DNA from 2 places in the Pseudarthrobacter oxydans genome. Region 1 is predicted to be linked to the other one. Evidence: predicted binding sites of a transcription regulator. Region 1 holds the regulator's gene; the other holds the start of a gene.
What was found. The regulator LexA, encoded in region 1, represses DNA repair genes until DNA is damaged. The targets are predictions, from matches to a motif close to TCGAACANNTGTTCGA.
Positions count from the first base shown of each region.

Region 2: SMD14_RS19835 (shikimate dehydrogenase) is a predicted target of LexA. The motif match lies at 1,264-1,279, and genes of this name have one in related genera.

Region 1 covers NZ_CP139438.1:1,651,546-1,654,953, reverse strand. The annotation lists gene SMD14_RS07530 (histidinol-phosphate transaminase) at 1-90, opposite strand, end outside; gene SMD14_RS07525 (LysM peptidoglycan-binding domain-containing protein) at 196-612, opposite strand; gene lexA (transcriptional repressor LexA) at 938-1,672, shown strand; gene SMD14_RS07515 (ATP-dependent DNA helicase) at 1,706-3,408, opposite strand, start outside.
Region 2 covers NZ_CP139438.1:4,350,020-4,353,427, forward strand. The annotation lists gene SMD14_RS19830 (TIM barrel protein) at 1-301, opposite strand, end outside; gene SMD14_RS19835 (shikimate dehydrogenase) at 301-1,182, opposite strand; gene SMD14_RS19840 (IclR family transcriptional regulator) at 1,355-2,182, opposite strand; gene SMD14_RS19845 (MFS transporter) at 2,415-3,408, shown strand, end outside.

The DNA of each region.
Region 1 (3,408 bases):
AACGTCCAACTGGGGCGCGCCATAGGGCGTAAGCCCGCGGAGGTTGCTGCGGAGGGGAAGCCGGTTCAGGCGCTCTAGCTGGTCATTCACCTGAACAGTTTAGTGCCCGGGCCGGACACCGGAAAATGTGACGGTTTCCTGTTCGCTCCCGGCGTGCCGCGCCCTGCCGCCCGTGGAGAGGCAAAATGCCGGGTCCTAACTTGCGGGCACGAACAATTGCTGGCCGGGGAAGACCGCGCCGGCCGGGAGGTTATTGAGCTGCACGATGTCCGCCACGACGTCCCGCGGATCACGCTCCGGTGCGACACCGGCCGCAATGCCCCACAGTGACTCGCCAGGCTGGACCGTGACTGTGACAGTGGGCGTCGTTGCAAGATCCGTCGCAGACTCCGACGCCTTGGCCGGGGCATTGAAAAAGCCTGCCAGCGAAAGAAGCAGGGCAGCGAGCAGGACCAGCGGAATGCCGATCAGCACGATGCGACCACGACGGGTCAGGCGAAGGGGCGGAAGAGGCGCAGGCCGTCCGGCCTGCCGATTGTCCGCCTGGGACAGGATTTGCTGCACCGAAAGCAGCTGGTGGCGTGAACCCCGCGAAACAGATGTAGCTGACATGATCTGAGCCCTCCTGGACCGTACTGTGCTGCCCGGACGTCCTTCCCTCCGCCCCCGGCCGGACCTTTTCCGGCGTAGTCTTCGAATGACCAGGGCAATGAGTAGAACATATATTCGAACTTTGCTTTCTCTGTTTTAGCACCTATCAACGAACATTGTCGAGACTCGCTAGAACAAATGTTTGAAAAAGCAATGCGGCTGGCCTAGCTTTGAACCAAAGAACAACCACCTGGACAGTCGATCAGCAGGGTCTGACATTTAGGGGCGGGAACTTCCAGGGCATGGCCATGGAGAGGGCCGGCGGAACCGAAAGGCATTGGCGAATATGGCAGCAGCAGCCGCCGGGGGCAGGGCAACCGCGCAACCGAAGAGGACCGCCAAGGGCCTGACTCCACGGCAAAAGAAGATCCTCGAAACCATCCAGCGCTCGGTCAACGAAAACGGGTACCCGCCGTCCATGCGGGAGATCGGCGACACCGTGGGACTGGCGAGCCTTTCGAGCGTGACGCACCAGCTTTCCCAGCTGGAGAAGCTTGGCTACCTCCGCCGCGACCCCAAGCGGCCGCGGGCCATGGAAGTCCTGATGCCGCTGACCCTGGACGGCGGAGCCGCAAAGCCGGCAAGCCAGGCGTCCGCCGTCCGTTCACCCGGTGCAGCGACTGTGACCGAACTGCCCACCGCCCTGGACACGGCGATGGTTCCCCTGGTGGGCCGGATCGCCGCAGGCGGCCCCATCCTTGCCGACCAGCTGGTGGAGGACGTGATGCCGCTCCCCAGGCAACTGGTGGGCCAGGGGGAACTGTTCATGCTTCGGGTAGCCGGGGATTCGATGGTGGATGCAGCCATCTGCGATGGCGACTGGGTTGTGGTCCGCCGCCAGCAGGATGCGGCCAACGGGGATATCGTGGCCGCGCTCCTGGATGATGAAGCCACCGTCAAGACATTCCGCCAGCGTGACGGCCACACGTGGCTGCTCCCGCAGAACACCCAGTACGAGCCCATCCTCGGAGACCACGCCACCATCATGGGCAAGGTTGTGTCGGTACTCCGCTCGCTGTAGCAGGGAAACTCCGTCCGCTGCAGCGAGACGGCCTCAGGCGTTTTCCCGGGCCAGCCGCTCCAGGGCGGCAATCGCCGTCTTCCGGTCTGTTGTGGACCAGAAGGGCGGCAGCGCCCCGCGCAGGAACCCTGCATAGCGTTCAGTGGCAAGCCGGGAGTCAAGCACGGCCACCACTCCCCTGTCGCCCGTGGAACGGATCAGCCGGCCTGCCCCCTGGGCGAGCCGGATCGCGGCGTGGGTGGCCGAAACCGACATAAAGCCGTTTCCACCTGCCTGGGCTACTGCCCGTGAGCGCGCCGTCATGAGGGGATCGTCCGGCCGCGGAAACGGGATGCGGTCTATCACCACAAGCCGGCACGAGCCGCCGGGGACGTCCACGCCCTGCCAAAGGGACATGGTCCCGAACAGGCAGGTATCGGGCTCGTCGGCGAACTGCTTTACCAGGCCGGTCATGGTGGAGTCACCCTGGCAGAGGACGGTCATCCCCAGCTTGGGGCGCAGTGCCTCGGCCGCTTCCTCTGCCGCACGCCGGGACGAGAACAAGCACAGCGCCCCGCCACCGGAAGCACGGATCAGGGCTTCCAGTTCGTCCAGTGCTTCCGGGGAAGCACCCCTGCCGGGCTTCGGCAGGTGCCCGGCCACGTAGAGGATGCCCTGCTTTGGGTAGTCGAAGGGTGATCCCACGTCCACGCCTGTCCAGCTCGGGGCGCCGTCACCCACCAGGCCCAGTCCGCCCGCGGCAGGTTCAAACGCGGAACCGATGGCCAGCGTCGCGGAGGTCAGCACCACCGTGTGGCCGGCGAAGAGTCCTTCGCGCAGCCTCCCGGCAACGGACAGCGGCGCGATGTTGATCAACGCAGGAGCGGTCTCGTCCGGCGGGGAGAATCCCTGTGCAGGGTCAAAGGAACTGGCACGGGAAAACCACACCACTTCGCGGTTCTCCCGGGCTGCCAGGAGCCGTTCACAAAGTTCCAGGATGAGCAGCAGCCGCGACCGCGCGAGCTGCCTGCCGCCGTCGGCCGTGGCGCTGCTGTCCCCCTTTGAATCCGAGAGGGCAGCCCGGCAGGCATCCCGCAGCTGGTCCACGCAGTCCAGCTGTTCATCATTGAGCCCGTTCGGGAGCAGCCCGTTCGGCACGCCTGCCAGGGCAAGCTCCAAGTTGGCGGCTGCGGCGTTCAACGCATCAACGGTGATGGCCGTGTGCTTCCGCGCACCGGCGGCAGCGGCGTGGACCATGGCCACCGAGAGCTGGCCGGAGACCGCCCCGGTAACCCTGTCCTGGAGTTCATGGGCCTCATCCACCACCACCACGTCATATTCGGGCAGGACGGCCAGGCCTTCGAACGCGCTGACGGCGAGCATCGCATGGTTGGTGACCACAACATCCGCTTCAGCAGCGTCCTGGCGCGCCAGTTCGCTGAAGCATTCCGCAGCCATGGGGCACTTCTGGGAGCCCAGGCACTCCATGGACGTCACCGAAACCTGCCGCCAGGCACGGTCCGTGACGCCCGGCAGCAGTTCATCCCGGTCGCCGGTGGCGGTCTTCTCCGCCCACTCCCGCAGCCGCACCACCTCCTTGCCGAGCTGGGACGAGGGGCCGCCCACGGCTGCGGCGAAATGCGGGACGCTGGTGTCCTCGCCCAGGCTGAAAAGCTGGCCTTCGGCCGGCTCCTCGCTGGGGAAGCCGCCTTCCAGCTTGTGCCGGCAAACGTAGTTGGAGCGGCCCTTGACCAGGG
Region 2 (3,408 bases), 1.7 Mb from region 1:
TCGAGCAGACGAGGATGGTGTCCATGCCCAGCCGGGACATCAGCCTGAACTTCGCTTCAGCACGCCGAAGGTTGGCCTTCAGCAGGTCCGGGGTGACGCCGTCGAAATCCCGGAACGGCTGGTAGAGGTCCAGCCCCAGGCCGAGGTCTGCGGCCATCTTCCGCACATCCTCGGGGCTCAGCGGCGAGGTGATTAGGTCCTGTTCGAAGATCTCGATGCCGTCGAAGCCCGCGATGGCGCAGGCCTGCATCTTTTCCTTCAGCGTGCCGGAGAGGCAGACGGTGGCAATTCCGGTGCGCATCAGGCAGCCACCTCCTCTGCGGCCACAAGTTCCAGGAAGTGGCTGCGCATGCGGTCCGGGTCCGCTTCGAGGCCGGTAAAGATGCGGAAGGCGTCGGCGGCCTGGCCCACGGCCATGCGGCCGCCGTCCAGCACGTCGCAGCCCTTGGCGCGGGCGCCGCGGACGAGTTCGGTCTCGATGGGGCGGTAGACGATGTCCGCCACCCAGTGCCGGGGCTCCAGCAGGTCCAGGTCGAGGGGAACGCCGGGGTGGGCGGCCATGCCCACGGGGGTGCAGTGCACCAGGCCGTCGGCCAGGGGCATCAGCCGCGGCAGCTCCGTCGTCGTCCGTGCCGTCACGGTGCTGTCCGGAAAGAAGCCGGCCAGTTCAGCGGCCCGGGCGGCACCGCGGGCGGCGTCCATGTCCACGAGGTCCAGGTGGCGGACACCGGCGGAGAGCAGGGCGTAGGCGACGGCGGAACCGGCACCGCCGGCACCCAGCTGCACCACGCGGTCCAGCTTTGCGGCAGGGAGGCCGGAAGCCAGCGCGGCGGCAAAGCCGGAAAAGTCGGTGTTGTGGCCGACGAACCGGCCGTCTTCGATCACCACGGTGTTGACGGCGCCCAGCCGGCGGGCGTCCGGAGAAACTTCATCCAGGTGCTGCAGGACCAGCTGCTTGCAGGGGTGGGTGATGTTCAGTCCATTGAAGCCGAGGTTCCGGGCGCTCCTGAGGAGCTCTCCCACGGATTCCCCGGAAAGGCCCAGTTCCAGGAGGTCGATGGGCCGGTAAAGGTAGCGCAGTCCCTGCACATCACCTTCGCGTTCGTGCATGGGCGGGGTGAGTGACGGCATCACGCCGTCGCCGACCAGTCCCACGAGGTAGGACTCAGTTCGATTACTCATCCGTGCAGCTCCTTTGAAACGGCACCGGGCGGCCGGCGTTGCCCTCGGGCACACGCCGCCAGCAGGTGACTGGAATAACGATATAACAAATGTTCACTTCTCGCACTATTGTTCTAGATACGAACAAGCAGGGCCGATTCTGCGGTATTCGTGCCATGGGGCACGCACCGGCTCACCGCTGCGGAAGGCGCGCGGCCAGTTCCGCCGCGGCCTCCTGCAGCAGGGGAACGTGCGCCTCCAGGCCTTCAAGGCTCAGGCGGAAGACAGGAACGGCAGCGGCCAGCGAGGCGAACGCGTGGCCCTGGGAGTTGAGGAGCGGGACCGCGACGGCGCGCATGCCGGCCTCGTTCTCCTCATCCATCACCGCATACCCCTGGGCCCGGACCTTCTCGATTTCGGCACGGAAGGCGTCGCGGTCCGTAATGGACTTTTCCGTCAACCGCTCCAGCGGAAGCTCCGCCAACAGCTTTTCCCGCTCGGCATCCTCCGCGAAGGCCACCAGGGCCTTGCCGACGGCGGTAGTGGAGAGGGAGCCCAGGTGTCCGGGGTCGCTGGTCACCCTGAACATCTGCGGGCCGTCCACCTTGTTCACCGTCAGGTGGTGGTGGCCGTCCCGGACACTCAGGATGGTTGCCTCACCCGTCTGCTCGGTCACCCGGCGCAAAACCGGCATGGCCGTTCCTGCGAAGCCGTGGTGGTTCGAGACCCGCTGGCCCAGCTGGAAGATCCTCAGGCCCAGGTGGTACCGGCGCCCGTCCGGTTCATAATCAACGAACCCGTCCCGCGTCAGCGATCCCAGCAGGCGGTAAGTGGTGCTGAAGGGCAGGTCCGCACGGCGGGAGATTTCCGCGGCACTCGCGCCGCGGGGCTCGTCTCCCAGGAGGACCAGGAGGCCCAGGGCCTTGCCCACCATGTCCGTACGGTCCGCCTTGGCCGCCTTGGCGTCCGCTTTGATGTCGACAGCTGCATCGTCGTCAGCTGTGGTTTGATTCACACTCATACCTCGATGTTGCCACATAGTGAGAGCTATTTCTAGATGATGATTATTTTCTTGACAAGTGACTCCACTCACAGCCATCATTGCTGTATCGCACAAGTAGCTCCCACCATGTGGCTACTGTTCGGGTTTTCCCAACCGTCCAGCCGTGCCGGGCCAAGCCCCTACCCCAGGCCGCGCCGGCTGCGAGCCCCCTGATCCATCCGCGACAAAGTCGTCACATCTAAGGAACTCCATGAGCCAGTTACTTCCGTCCACTGAGCCAGGCATCGCCGCCCCGGCCGGGACGCCGAAGAAGGCAGCCCTCGCCAGCTTCCTGGGCAGCGCCGTCGAATACTACGACTTCTTCATCTTCGGTTCCGCCGCAGCCCTGATCTTCCCCACGGTCTTCTTCCCCAATGCTGACGCGAACGCGGCCATCATGTCCTTCGCCACCTTCGGCTTCGCCTACGTGGCGCGGCCGGTTGGCGCCGTCATCCTGGGCCACTTCGGCGACAGGGTGGGCCGCCGGAAGGTCCTGATGTTCACTCTCCTGCTGATGGGTGCCTCCACCTTCCTGATCGGCTGCCTTCCGGACTTCAACACCGTTGGCTGGTGGGCTCCGGCCCTGCTGGTCCTGGCCCGGCTTTGCCAGGGCCTCTCCGCCGCCGGCGAGCAGGCAGGCGCCTCCTCCATGACGCTGGAGCACGCCCCGGACAACCGCCGCTCCTTCTTCACCTCCTGGACCCTCACCGGTACCCAGGGCGGCCAGATCCTCGCTGCCCTCGTCTTCATCCCCGTGCTCGCCCTTCCGGACGAGATCAAGTACGGCATCGGCTGGCGCATCCCGTTCTGGCTGAGTGCCGTGGTGGTTGTTGTTGCCTTCTTCATCCGCCGCACCCTGCACGAGCCGCCGGCCTTCGAGGAAGCACAGAAGTCTGCGCAGATCTCCAAGCTCCCTGTCGCCGACCTCCTCAAGGGCCACTGGCGCGACGTCCTCCGCGTCATCTGCTGCGCCTTCATCGCCGCCGTCTCCACCGTGTTCGGCACCCTCGCCATCAGCTACGCCAAGACGGTTGCCGGCGTGGACGGCACCACCACTCTGTGGCTCGTCGTCGGCGCCAACCTGGTGGCACTGGGCACCCAGCCGCTCTTCGGCATGCTCGCTGACAAGATCGGTCGCAAGCCGGTGTTCATCTACGGTGCCGTGGCCAGTGCCGCGCTGACCCCCGTGTTCCTGCTCAGCCTGG